One region of the Kitasatospora sp. NPDC096147 genome, then DNA from elsewhere that is predicted to be linked to it. Evidence: riboswitches for the same ligand, from Rfam matches in the RefSeq annotation. Region 1 holds a riboswitch; each other region holds the start of a gene.
What was found. A riboswitch is a leader RNA that binds a small molecule or an ion and turns the genes downstream of it on or off. The one in region 1 is predicted to bind cobalamin.
Positions count from the first base shown of each region.

Region 2: linked by a shared signal. The riboswitch ahead of ACIRBX_RS27515 (cobalamin biosynthesis protein) and the one ahead of cobN (cobaltochelatase subunit CobN) in region 1 are both predicted to bind cobalamin.
Region 3: linked by a shared signal. The riboswitch ahead of metE (5-methyltetrahydropteroyltriglutamate--homocysteine S-methyltransferase) and the one ahead of cobN (cobaltochelatase subunit CobN) in region 1 are both predicted to bind cobalamin.
Region 4: linked by a shared signal. The riboswitch ahead of ACIRBX_RS24160 (CoA-acylating methylmalonate-semialdehyde dehydrogenase) and the one ahead of cobN (cobaltochelatase subunit CobN) in region 1 are both predicted to bind cobalamin.

Region 1 covers NZ_JBIWFX010000004.1:490,314-493,512, forward strand. The annotation lists gene cobN (cobaltochelatase subunit CobN) at 1-1,790, opposite strand, end outside; cobalamin riboswitch at 1,910-2,032, opposite strand; gene ACIRBX_RS16420 (cobalamin biosynthesis protein CobG) at 2,190-3,199, shown strand, end outside.
Region 2 covers NZ_JBIWFX010000010.1:84,068-87,266, reverse strand. The annotation lists gene ACIRBX_RS27520 (cobyric acid synthase) at 1-286, opposite strand, end outside; gene ACIRBX_RS27515 (cobalamin biosynthesis protein) at 283-1,239, opposite strand; cobalamin riboswitch at 1,331-1,465, opposite strand; gene ACIRBX_RS27510 (YidB family protein) at 1,609-2,052, shown strand; gene ACIRBX_RS27505 (helix-turn-helix domain-containing protein) at 2,507-3,199, shown strand.
Region 3 covers NZ_JBIWFX010000008.1:20,633-23,831, reverse strand. The annotation lists gene metE (5-methyltetrahydropteroyltriglutamate--homocysteine S-methyltransferase) at 1-1,586, opposite strand, end outside; cobalamin riboswitch at 1,741-1,952, opposite strand; gene ACIRBX_RS23995 (serine hydrolase domain-containing protein) at 2,215-3,199, shown strand, end outside.
Region 4 covers NZ_JBIWFX010000008.1:62,906-66,104, reverse strand. The annotation lists gene ACIRBX_RS24165 (hypothetical protein) at 1-707, opposite strand, end outside; cobalamin riboswitch at 873-1,066, shown strand; gene ACIRBX_RS24160 (CoA-acylating methylmalonate-semialdehyde dehydrogenase) at 1,271-2,770, shown strand; gene ACIRBX_RS24155 (acyl-CoA dehydrogenase family protein) at 2,767-3,199, shown strand, end outside.

The DNA.
Region 1 (3,199 bases):
AGCCGCGCGATGTCGCCGTAGGAGTCGGCCCGGGCCATCGGCGGCACCAGGTGGTCGACCAGGGTGGCGTGCGCCCGGCGCTTGGCCTGGGTGCCCTCGCCCGGGTCGTTGACCAGGAAGGGGTAGACCAGCGGCAGGTCACCGAGCACCGCGTCCGGCCCGCACTCGGCGGAGAGCGCGGCGGTCTTGCCGGGCAGCCACTCCAGGTTCCCGTGCTTGCCGAGGTGCACCACGGCGTGGGCGCCGAAGCCGCCGTCGGCCTGGGCGGCCTCGATCCAGCGGTAGGCGGCCAGGTAGTGGTGGCTCGGCGGCAGGTCCGGGTCGTGGTAGATCGCCACCGGGTTCTCGCCGAAGCCGCGCGGCGGCTGGATCAGGACCAGGAGGTTCCCGGAGCGGATCGCGGCCAGCACGATGTCGCCGTCCGGGTTCCGCGAGTGGTCGACGTAGAGGTTGCCCGGGGCCGGGCCCCAGTGCTCCTCGACCTGCTCGCGCAGGCCCTGCGGCAGCTCGGCGTACCAGCGGCGGTAGTCGGCGGCCGGGATGCGCACCGGATTCCGGGCGAGCTGGTCGTCCGTCAGCCAGTCCTGGTCGTAGCCGCCGGCCGCGATCAGGGCGTGGATCAGCTCGTCGCCCTCGTGGCCGTCGCCGGTCAGGTCCAGGCCCGGCACCTCGGTGCCGATGTCCATGCCCTCGGCCCGCAGCCGGGCCAGCAGCCGCATCGCCGAGGCGGGGGTGTCCAGGCCGACCGCGTTGCCCACCCGGGCGTGCTTGGTCGGGTAGGCGGACAGCACCAGGGCCAACCGCCGCTCGGCGGCCGGGACGTGACGCAGCCTCGCGTGGGCGACCGCGATGCCGGCCACCCGGGCGGCCCGCTCGGCGTCGGCCGCGTAGACGGTCAGGCCGTCGGCGTCCAGCTCCTTGAAGGAGAACGGCACGGTGATCAGGCGGCCGTCGAACTCCGGCACGGCGATCTGGGTGGCGGTGTCCAGCGGGGAGAGCCCGTCGTCGCTGGCCTCCCACTGCTCGCGCGACCAGGTCAGGCAGAGTGCCTGGAGGATCGGGCGGTCCAGGTCGGCCAGTGCACCGGCGTCCCAGGCGTCCTCGTCGCCGCCGGCCTGGGCGTCGGCCGGGCGGGTGCCGCCGGCCGCCAGCACGGTGGTGACCAGCGCGTCGGCCTGCGCCAGCTCGGCCAGCAGCTCCGGCTCGGCGCCGCGCAGCGAGGCGCAGTACAGCGCCTTGGCGCGGGCGCCCTTGGCCTCGATCGCCCGGCAGAGGGTCTCCACGAAGGCGGTGTTCCCGCTCATGTGGTGGGCGCGGTAGTAGAGCACCGTCACCAAGGGGCCGTCGTTGTCGGCCGCCTGACGCTCCAGCGGACCCCAGGCCGGGGCCGAGGCGGGCGGCGCGAAACCGTGGCCGGTGAGCAGCACGGTGTCGGAGAGGAAGGAGGCGAGCTCGGCGAGGTTCGCCGGGCCGCCGTGGGCCAGGTAGGCGTGCGCCTCGGCGGCCAGGCCGGCCGGGACGGTGGAGAGCTCCATCAGCTGGGCGTCCGGGGCCTGTTCGCCGGTCAGCACCACCACCGGGCGGGGCCCGGCGAGCAGCGCGTCCAGGCCCTCCTGCCAGGCCCGGCGGCCACCGAGCAGGCGGACCACCACCAGGTCGGTGCCCTCCAGCAGCGCGGGCAGGTCGTCCACCCCGAGCCGGGCCGGGTTCCCCAGCCGGTACGGGACCGGACCGCCGGACGCGCGGGCGCTCAGCAGGTCGGTGTCGGAGGTGGAGAGGAGCAGGATCATGCGGGGGCCCTCCCGGCCGTGACGGCACGCCGGGACGGCGGGCAGGAGGGGACGGCGGCGCGACGGGGCGCGGGCGTACGGCGCACGGGCATGGCGGAGCCTTCCTCGGGGTCCGCGCCCCGGGTTGGTGTGAGGACGGCAGGAGTTCCTGGCTCCCACGGCCGGGCCGTGGTCACAGTGGCGGGACCGCACCGGATTCGCACCGGTTTCCTCCCCATGGCGCCGTCGCTGGCGTTGGCTGGGCGTACACCCATCCGGGGAGCATCGTACGGGGTGCTCCCCGGGAGCGGACCAGGGTCCCGAAGGTCCGTCGGATGACCCCGACGATCCTGATCAGCGGCGGAGCGGGCCCGCTCGGACGTGACGCAGCGGACAGGAGCAAACCGGCGGAACGTGGGTATGCTCGCCGCCATGCCACCCACGCCACCCGTCGCCGGGCCACGCCCCGGCGCGCCCGACCGCGACCGGGGTGACGCCTGCCCGGGTGCCCTGCGGCTGCACCGGGCCGACGACGGCGCGCTGGCCCGGGTGCGGATCCCCGGGGGACTGCTGACGACCGCTCAGGCCCTCGCGCTGGCCGAGGCGGCCGAGCAACTCGGCGACGGGCGGCTGGAACTGACCTCGCGCGGCAACGTCCAGCTGCGCGGTCTGGCCGACGACGCGGGCGCCGGGCTCGGGGCCCGGCTGCGGGCCGCCGGGCTGCTCCCCTCGGAGACCCACGAGCGGGTCCGCAACGTGATCGCCTCCCCGCTCTCCGGCCTGGACGGCCTCGGCCACGCCGACGTCCGGGCCTGGACGCGCGAGCTGGACGCCCGGCTGTGCGCCAGTGCTCCGGCCGCCGGGCTGGCCGGGCTGTTCCTCTTCGTACTCGACGACGGCCGGGGCGACGTGGCCGCGCTGGACGCCGATGTGACGTTGATCGCAACGCCGGACGGCGGCGCGCTGCTGCGCCTGGGCCGGGCCGCCACCGCCCGCCGGATCGCCCCCGGGCAGGCCCCGGCGGCGGCGGTCGCGGCAGCCGGGGAGTTCCTGGCGGCGGTCGCGGCGGCCGGGGTGAAGGCCTGGTTCGTCCGGGAGGCGGCCGGGCTGCTCGACCCGGGTGCCGAGCCGCTGCCGCGCCGCGCGGGCGGCGCCCCCGAGGTGGGTCCGTTCGCCGGCGGGCTGGTGGCCGGGACGCGGTTCGGCAGCCTGGGCGCCGCCCAGTGGCGGGCGCTGGCCGCCGCCTCCGCCGCCTCGGCCGGTGAGCTGCGGATCACGCCCTGGCGCAGTGTCGTCCTCCCGGGTGCGCTGCCCGGCGCGGCCGGCGAACTGGCCGCCGCGGGGCTGCGCCTGACGCCCGGTACGCCCTGGGAGCTGGCCACCGCCTGCACCGGCGCCCCCGGCTGCGCCAAGTCGCTCGCCGACGTCCG
Region 2 (3,199 bases), on a different contig from region 1:
CCGGCTTGCCGAGCAGCACCACCTGGCTGCGGGCGTCCGCCCCGGGCTTGAGCAGCACCGGGTTCATCGCCGCCTCCGGCTCCACCCGGGCGGCCTGCGCCTGCATCGCCTGGGCCCGACCGATCTCGGCGCCGTCGGCGGTGACGAAGGAGTTCAGCGACATGTTCTGCGCCTTGAACGGGGCCACCCGCACCCCCTGCCGGGCCAGCCAGCGGCAGATGCCCGCCGTCACCACGCTCTTGCCCGCGTCCGAGGTGGTCCCGGCGACCAGCAGTGCGTTGCTCATGTGCTCCTCCTCCTGTGCAGCGTGCGGTGGATGACGGTCCGTCCGAGCAGCGCGGCGCCCAGCGCCAGCACGCCGACCCGGCGCGACAGCGCGCAGGCCCGCTCGATGTCCGGCACGCCGACGGGGCGCAGCTCGGCGCCGAGCACCGGCCGGTGCTCCACGCGGTCCCCGTACCGCAGGGTGCCGCCGAGGCGCACCCCCAGCGCGCCCGCGAAGGCCGACTCCGCCTGCCCGGCGTTCGGGCTCGGGTGTGATCCGCCGTCACGCCGCCACACCAGCCGGGCCGTTCGCGGCTCCGGCGCGGCGGCCACCGTCAGCAGCGCGGTCAGCCGGGCTCCCGGCCAGCCCGCCAGGTCGTCCAGCCGGGCCGAGGCCCAGCCGAACCGCAGGTGGCGCGGCGAGCGGTGGCCGACCATCGCGTCCATCGTGTTGACGGCCCGGAAGGCCAGCAGCCCAGGGGTGCCCGCCAGCGCGCCCCAGACCAGGGCGTTCACCACCGCGTCGGCGGTGTTCTCCGCCACCGACTCGACCACGGCACGGGCGATCTGCTGTCCGTCCAGCCCGCTCGGGTCCCGCCCGCACAGGTGCGGCAGGCGCTCCCGGGCCGCCGTCAGATCACCCGCCGTCAGGGCCGCCCCGATGGTCCGGGCCTCCCTGGTCAGCGAGCTGCCGCCGAGCACGGTGAAGGTCGCGGCAGCGGCCAGCGCGGCCTCGGCCACCGGGCTGCGGCGCACCAGCCGCCCGGCCAGCACCGCCCCGGCGGCCACGCCGCCCGCGCAGACGGCGGTGTACGCGGCACCCACCGCCCGGTGGTCGCGCCAGATCCGGCGCTCCAGCGCCGTGGCGGCCGAGCCGAACAGCGCCACCGGATGGCCGCGCCGGGGGTCACCGAAGCGGGCGTCCGCCAGGTAGCCGGCCGCCGTGCCCAGCAGAAAAGGGGTCAGACGACGCACGGTGCGGGCGAGTCGGCGTGGCTCCGGGCAGGCGGCATCAGTGCGTGTCCTCACTCAGGGTCCGCGCCCTGGCTCGACGTAACGGGGGTGAGAGTCTCCTGGCTTCCGGGTCGGACACACCCTCGGGCCTTCCCACAGCCGCCTGGGCGGGCCGTCGTGACCATGGATCGAGCGTGCTCCCCGGTGACAGTGGCGGGACCGCGCCGGATTCGCACCGGCTTCCTCTGCTTGCCTCCGATTGGCTGAAAGATCCCACCACGGGCCTCGACCGGGCGTCAACAAAGCCCGTCGAGGGTTTGGTCACACGGTCGCCCGCCCCACCGTGCAGCACGCCCGGCGGCGGGTCAGGCTGGCGGTGGCGCGGCAGCGTTGCCGTGGCTGACCCGGAAGAACAAGAGGACGGCGATGACCGATCTCGGCAAACTCCTCAGCGGCCTGCTCGGTGGCAGCGGCGGCGGGAACGGCAGCGCGGGCAACCTGCTCTCCATCCTGCTCGGCTCGCTCGCCGCGAACGGCGCCGGGCGCGGCAACGGGCTCGGCGCCCTGCTCCAGCAGCTGACGGAGGGCGGGCTCGGCATGCAGGCCAAGTCCTGGGTCGGCACCGGGGACAACCACCCGGTCACCGGCTCCGAACTCGCCGCCGCCCTCCCGCCCGGCGAGCTCGAGATGCTGGCCCGCAACGCCGGCATCACCCCCGACCAGGCCGCCGACACCCTCGCCACCCACCTCCCGGCCACCGTCGACCGCCTCACCCCGAACGGCGAACTGCCGACCCCGGCCACCATCGAGGAACTCTTCGGCAAGCTCCACTGACCTCGCGGCCGCCCCGCCCTCGCGAGGAACGCACTGCGGTCACCCCGGTGCCGCGAGGAACGCACTCGGTTACACCGGGGGCGCGAGGAACTGCGCGAAGGGGAACGGCAGCACGTGCAACTGAACCACCGTCAGTCAGTTGCAGGTGCTGCCGTTCCCCTGCGCGCAGTTCCTCGCGCCCCCGGCCGCACGTTCTGCCTCGGTGCCCGGCCTCGCGTTCTGTCGCCGCCCCTGGCCGCACGTTCTGCCTCGGTACCTGGCCTCGCGTTCTGTCCCCGGGCCTGGCTTCGCGTTCTGCCTCGGTGTCGGCCCCGCCGTCGTTATCTCCCAGCCGACTCGGGTGATCACCCGTCAGGGGTGGTGTGAAGCTCCAACCCCGCGCCCGGGCCCGGGAGCGCGGTTCGTGCGTTCAGCGGGTGCAGCCCCGGACACGGCCGCCCCTACGGTCTGGGGCATGCGCCGCAGACCGCCCCCGCCCTCGCCGGTCCCGTTCTCGCCCGCCGCCGCACGGGCCCACCGGACCGGCCTCGGGCTGACCCCGGAGCAGGTGGCGGCCGGGATGGCCGCCCACGGGGTGCGGCTGCTGCCCACCCACGTGATCGGCTGGGAGAGCGGGGAGTACCGCCCGGACGAGGCCGAGTTCATCGCGCTGGCCCGAGCCCTGTGGTGCCCGCCCGCGCAGCTGATGGGCACCGCCCCGGGCAGCCTGCGCGACTTCCGGGTGGCCAGGGAGCTGAGCCAGGAGCAGGCCGCCCGCCGGATCGGGATCACCCTCCGGGCGTACGAGCAGGCCGAACTGACCGGCAGTTGGCCCGGCGACCCGGAGCAGTCCTACGAGCTGGCCCGGGTGCTCGGCCTGACCCTCCGGGCCTTCGCGCGGGTGACCCACCGTCAGGACGCCTTGGAGAAGTGCCTGCGCCAGTGCGTGGACGGCCGCTGGCAGAGCCAGGTGAAGCCGGTCGCCAAGCTGGTCCCGCTGCCGCGTCCGCTGCTGGAGGAGGTGCTCGCCGAGCTCCAGCAGGACCACGTCGTGCCGCAGCACTGGGGCACCGCCACCACCCCGGCCGCCGAGCAGCCGCCGGACCTGCCGCCGCTGGAGCGGTTCTGGCAGCTGCTGTCCCGTCACCCCACCGACCTCCCGGTCTGA
Region 3 (3,199 bases), on a different contig from region 1:
TAGCGCGTGCCGTAGGACTGCACCCACCCCTGCTGGGTGGCCAGGTAGCCGGTGAGCTGCTCGGCGAAGTACTGCACCATGTCGTTGCGCTCGGGCTCGCCGTGCACCAGCACGTCCAGCCCGGCCTTCTCCTGGTACTCGATGACCTCGCGGACCTCGTCCTCCATCCGCTCCTGGTAGGCCGCGGCGTCGATCCGGCCGGCCCGCAGGTCGGCCCGGGCGACGCGGAGCTCGGTGGTCTGCGGGAAGGAGCCGATGGTGGTGGTGGGCAGCAGCGGCAGCTCCAGCCGGGCGCGCTGGGCGACGGCCCGCTCCGGGTAGGCCTGGGCACGGTGGGCGTCGGCCTCGGTGGTGGCCGCGACCCGGGCCCGGACGGCGGGGTCGTGGGTGATCGGGGAGGTGGCGCGGGAGGCCAGATCGGCCCGGTTGGCGGCGAGTTGGGGGGCGATGGTGTCGGTGCCCTCGCGCAGGCCGCGGGCCAGCAGGGCGACCTCGGCGGCCTTCTGGCGGGCGAAGGCCAGCCAGCGGGCGATCTGCGGGTCGAGGTCGCGCTCGGCGGCGGCGTCGATCGGCACGTGCAGCAGCGAGCAGGAGGCGGCGATGTCCACCCGGTCGGCCAGGCCGAGCAGGGTGGCCAGGGTGGTGAGGGACTTCTCCAGGTCGTTGATCCAGATGTTGCGGCCGTCCACCACCCCGGCCACCAGGCGCTTGCCGGGCAGGCCGCCGGCGGCGGCGAGGTCGTCCAGGTTGGCGGCGGCCGGGCCGGTGAAGTCCAGCGCGACGCCCTCGATCGGTGCCTTGGCGAGCACCTTGAGTGCCTCGCCCGCCCGGTCGAAGTAGGTGGCGGCCAGGATCCTCGGGCGGTCGGCGAGGGCGCCGAGATCGCGGAACACCCGGGTGGCGGCGTTGAGTTCGGCCGGGGTGCGGTCCTGCACCAGGGCGGGCTCGTCCAGCTGGACCCACTCGGCGCCGGCCGCCTTCAGGGCGGCCAGCAGCTCGGCGTACACCGGCAGCAGGCGGTCCAGCAGGGTGATCGGCTGGAAGTCGGCGGCCACGCCCGGGGCGGGCTTGGCCAGCAGCAGGTAGGTCAGCGGGCCGAGCAGCACCGGGCGGGCCTTGTGGCCGAGGGCGAGCGCCTCGCGCAGCTCGCCGACCGCCTTCTCGGGGTTGGCGGTGAAGACCGTGTCCGGGCCCAACTCCGGCACCAGGTAGTGGTAGTTGGTGTCGAACCACTTGGTCATCTCCAGCGGCGCGACGTCCTGGGTGCCGCGTGCCATGGCGAAGTAGCCGTCCAGCGCGTCGGCCTCCACGGCCGCGCGGTGGCGGGCCGGGATCGCACCGACGGCGACCGTGGTGTCCAGCACGTGGTCGTAGAACGAGAAGTCTCCGGTGGGCACTTCGGTGAGGCCGGCCCCGGCGAGCTGGCGCCAGTTGGTGCACCGCAGTTCGGCGGCGGTGGCGTGCAGGGCAGCGGCACTGACGGTGCCCTTCCAGTACCCCTCGATCGCCTTCTTCAGCTCCCGGCCCTGGCCCTGCCGGGGGTAGCCGTACACGGTGGCCTGCGGGCCGGTGGAACTCGTGGTCACGGAACTCTCCTTCGCGAGTCGCGCTGCGATCCCGGGAGAGCGCGCGGGCGAGGAGGTACGACAGCCGGGGCGCGGCACCAGGATGTGCCCGCCCGTTCCGCCGACCCGCCCACGAGGTCACCGAGATCACCGCGTGCGGGGTGCACGCGGGCAGTGGCAGGTCTTCGGACTCGCGGGCCCGCCCGGTCTCGATCGATCGAGGGCCGGGCACCTACTGGCCGTCGCTTCCCGGGTCCGGTACGGACCCAGTGCGTGTGACGGCGGTCGTTCCCACTCACCGCTGCGGGGCAGTCCCGGAATGGCCTGATGGACGGCGTCACCGGGTTCCCTCTTACGACGCTCCTGCCTGGCGGACAGGGCGAACCAGCTGCGGGGCACAGCCTAGGCCCTCGGGCGGGGCGCGTCATGGACGTCCGCATGTCGGATGCCCGGGTGAGACGCCGGCCCGGGGCCGGGCCGACGGCTCCTCCGGGCGGCCCGGGACCACGGTCCCCCTCCGGCGCCCCGGCCGGAGCAGGCTCCCGGCGGCGTTCTCGTCCTCGGCGCCGACGAGTTGACGGCCCCTCGGCTGATCTTCTGGGAGAGCGCCGGGGACGGCCCCGGCGCACCGGACCACCGAGGAGCCCCCGTGAACCAGCACGCACCGCAGCACCCCGCCCAGCCCCGCCGGGGCGGCGCCCGCCTCGGGGTGGCGGCGGCCGTGGCCGCCACCGTCGCGGCCGGTGTCCTGACCCCCGCCGCCTCCGCCGCCCCGCGCCCGGACGTCGTGCAGCAGCGCCTCGACGCCCTGGTCGCGAAGGACGGCGTGCCCGCCGCGCTGGCCACCGTCAAGGGCCGCGACGGCCGCACCCGCACCTACACCGCCGGGGTCGGCGACGCGGTCACCAAGTCCCGGGTGCCGGTGGACGGCCAGCTGCGGATCGGCAGCAACTCCAAGGCGTTCACCGCCGTCGTGGTGCTCCAGCTGGTCGCCGAGGGCAAGGTCGGCCTGGACCGCCCGGTCGAGACCTACCTGCCCGGCCTGGTGCGCGGGGACGGCATCGACGGCCGGAAGATCACCGTCCGTCAGCTGCTCCAGCACACCAGCGGCCTGCCGGAGTACGTGAACCAGGCCGCCGCCCTGAACGACCCGAAGCGCTACTACGAGCCGCGTGAACTCCTGGACACCGCGCTGGCGCAGAAGGCGCACTTCGCCCCCGGTGCCGGCTGGGAGTACAACAACACCAACTTCCTGCTGGCCGGCCTGATCATCCAGAAGGTCACCGGGCGCCCGCTCGGTGAGGAGATCGGCAAGCGGATCGTCGACCGGATCGGCCTGCGCCACACCTACTTCCCCAAGCCCGGCGACACCACGATCCGGGAGGCCCACCCGAAGGGCTACCAGCGCGGGGCGGACGGATCGCTGCGCGAGTACACCGAACTGGACCCGTCCTGGGGTTGGGCCGCCGGTGCGATGATCTCGACCAACACCGACGTCACCCGGTTCTACACCGCCCTCCTGACGGGGCGTCTGCTGCCCGCCGCCCAGCTGGCCGAGATGCGCACCACCGTCGCCGCCGACCAGGTCGGCCCCGGCGTCCGCTACGGCCTGGGCCTGGTCAGCCGCCCGCTCT
Region 4 (3,199 bases), on a different contig from region 1:
GCGTCGCCGATCCGCTCGTCGGTGACCTCGGTGTTGTTGGCCTCCTCGCGGGCGTACTTGACGGCCTGCTGGAGCTTCTCCAGACGCTCCGTCAGTTCGTTGACCCGGCGGGCCGGCAGGGCGCCGGAGAACTTCACGGTCGTCCAGTAGCCGACCGGGACGTCCTCGTAGTACACCTCGACCTGGGCCGGGTGCTTCTCGGTGGCCTCGGCCTTGACGTGGTTGCGCGGCACCTTCTTGGTGCGGATGGTGCGCACCGCGTCGGTCTTCCAGGAGTCCGTCGACGGGTCGAGGTTCCACGACTCGGCGGCGTCCAGCACCGGCAGCTTGCGGACGAAGGTGTGGAGGTCGGTGAGCTGCTTCTCCAGGAAGAGCAGGTACGGCACGGGGACGGCGGCCAGCAGGACGGTGCCGTCCACCACCACGTCGGCGGCGGCCGTCCGGTTCGCCCAGTCCTTGGTGGCGGTCACGTCGAACAGCCGGGTCAGCGTCGCGGCGGTGCTGCGCAGCACGTCCTCGGCCTTCACCTGCACCCGGGTCGACTCGGGCGGCAGCTGCTCGCCCTCCTCGTCCTTCGGCTGGTAGGTCCGGGCGATGCCGGCCAGCAGGGCCGGCTTCTGCAGGTCGTGGTGGGCCTGCGTCAACTCCTGGAAGGACTTGGACTTGACGCCCTTTTCGACGGCGATGATCTGATTCAGCTTCGGCACGTCACGGAAGCTACCAGCAATCCCCGAGCCGCTCCGGTGAATTATTCGAACGGCCCCGGCCGGGCACCCCCGGGCCCGCCCACCCGCCTGGCCGTTCGCGCGGCCGCCCGAGCGTGAGCCGAGCTGACACGCCGTCACCCTCCGGGGCGGGCCCCCTGGACTTACTAGGACGTCCGACTATATGGTCGTCGGCAGGTCCGTGGTGTCAGGGAAGCCGGTGCGATTCCGGCGCGGTCCCGCCACTGTGACCGGGGAGTCCGTCCTCGTACGACGTACGGCCACTGGCAGCCAGCCGGGAAGGCCCGAGGACGGGCGGTGATCCGGGAGTCAGGATACCGGCCACGGATGGTTCGTGTTTTCCACGAGGATGGAGACGACACGCATGACTCCGGGCTGCTCCACGCACACCCCACCCGGCCGTCCCGTGCCGACCACCGGGACGCACCCGCGCTCCTGACGGCTCGTCACGGCCGTACGCTCCCGCGCGCACCACCGTGCGCCCGGGCGCTCCGCCGTGACCTCCACTCCTCCTCTCCGCCATCCCAGACGAGAGCAGGAATCCGATGGTCCGTGAACTGACCCACTTCGTCGCCGGCAAGCGCGTGCCCGGCACCTCCGGTCGCTCCGGCGACGTGCTCGACCCCAACACCGGGCTGGTCCAGGCCCGGGTGCCGCTGGCGAGCCGCGCCGAGGCCGAGGCCGCGATCGCCGACGCGGCCCAGGCCCAGCCCGAGTGGGCGGCCTGGAACCCGCAGCGCCGCGCCCGGGTGCTGCTGCGCTTCCTGGAGCTCGTCGACCGGGAGAAGGAGGAGCTGGCCCGGCTGCTCTCCTCGGAGCACGGCAAGACCGTGCCGGACGCCCTGGGCGACATCCAACGCGGCCTGGAGGTGGTCGAGTTCGCCGCCGGGGTGCCGCACCTGCTGAAGGGCGAGTTCACCGACAACGCGGGCACCGGCATCGACGTCTACTCGATGCGCCAGCCGCTCGGCGTGGTGGCCGGCATCACCCCGTTCAACTTCCCCGCGATGATCCCGCTCTGGAAGGCCGCCCCGGCGCTGGCCTGCGGCAACGCCTTCGTCCTCAAGCCCTCCGAGCGCGACCCCTCGGTGCCGCTGCGGCTGGCCGAGCTGTTCCTGGAGGCCGGGCTGCCGCCGGGCGTGCTGAACGTGGTGAACGGCGACAAGGAGGCCGTGGACGTCCTGCTCACCGACCCCCGGATCGAGGCCGTCGGCTTCGTCGGCTCCACCGCCGTGGCCGAGCACGTCTACACGACGGCCAGTGCGCACGGCAAGCGGGCCCAGTGCTTCGGCGGCGCCAAGAACCACATGGTGGTGATGCCGGACGCCGACCTCGACCAGGCGGTGGACGCCCTGATCGGCGCGGGGTACGGCTCGGCCGGCCAGCGCTGCATGGCCATCTCGGTCGCCGTGCCGGTCGGCGAGGAGACCGCCGACGCGCTGGTCGCCCGGCTGGTCGAGCGGATCGCCACCCTCCGGGTCGGCCGCTCCGACGACCCGGCCGCCGACTTCGGTCCGCTGGTCGGCCCGGACGCGCTGGCCCGGGTCCGCGAGTACATCGACCTCGGCGTCCGGGAGGGGGCCGAACTCGTGGTGGACGGACGGGACTTCACCCTGGAGGGGCACGAGGGCGGGTTCTTCCTCGGCGCCTCGCTGTTCGACCGGGTCACCCCCGAGATGCGGATCCACCGGGAGGAGATCTTCGGCCCGGTGCTCTCGGTGGTGCGCGCGGCCGACTACGAGGAGGCCCTGCGGCTGCCCAGCGAGCACGAGTACGGCAACGGGGTGGCCATCTTCACCCGGGACGGCGACACCGCCCGCGACTTCACCCGCCGGGTGAACACCGGCATGGTCGGCGTCAACGTGCCGATCCCGGTCCCCGTCGGCTACCACACCTTCGGCGGCTGGAAGCGCTCCGCCTTCGGCGACCTCAACCAGTTCGGCCCGGACTCGATCCGCTTCTACACCCGCACCAGGACGGTGACTTCGCGCTGGCCCTCCGGCCTCAAGGACGGCGCCAGCTTCACCATCCCGACGATGGGATGAGCGCCGCCGTGCACGACCTGACCCCCGATCAGCTGGACATCGCGCGCGCGGTCCGCGGCTTCGCCGACGACTGCCTCGCCCCGTACGCCGAGGAGTGGGACCGCACCAAGCACTTCCCGGTGGACGTGCTGCGCAAGGCGGCCGGGCTCGGGCTCGGCGGCGTCTACGTCCGCGAGGACGTCGGCGGCTCCGAACTCACCAGGCTGGACGGCGTGGTGGCCTTCGAGGCGCTGGCCACCGGCTGCCCGTCGATCGCCGCCTACCTGTCCATCCACAACATGGTCGCCTGGATGATCGACCGCCACGGCACCGAGCCGCAGCGGGCCCGCTGGCTGCCCGGCCTCTGCTCCGCCGAGCAGCTCGGCAGCTACTGCCTGACCGAGCCGGGCGCCGGCTCCGACGCCGCCGCGCTCGCCACCCGGGCGGTGC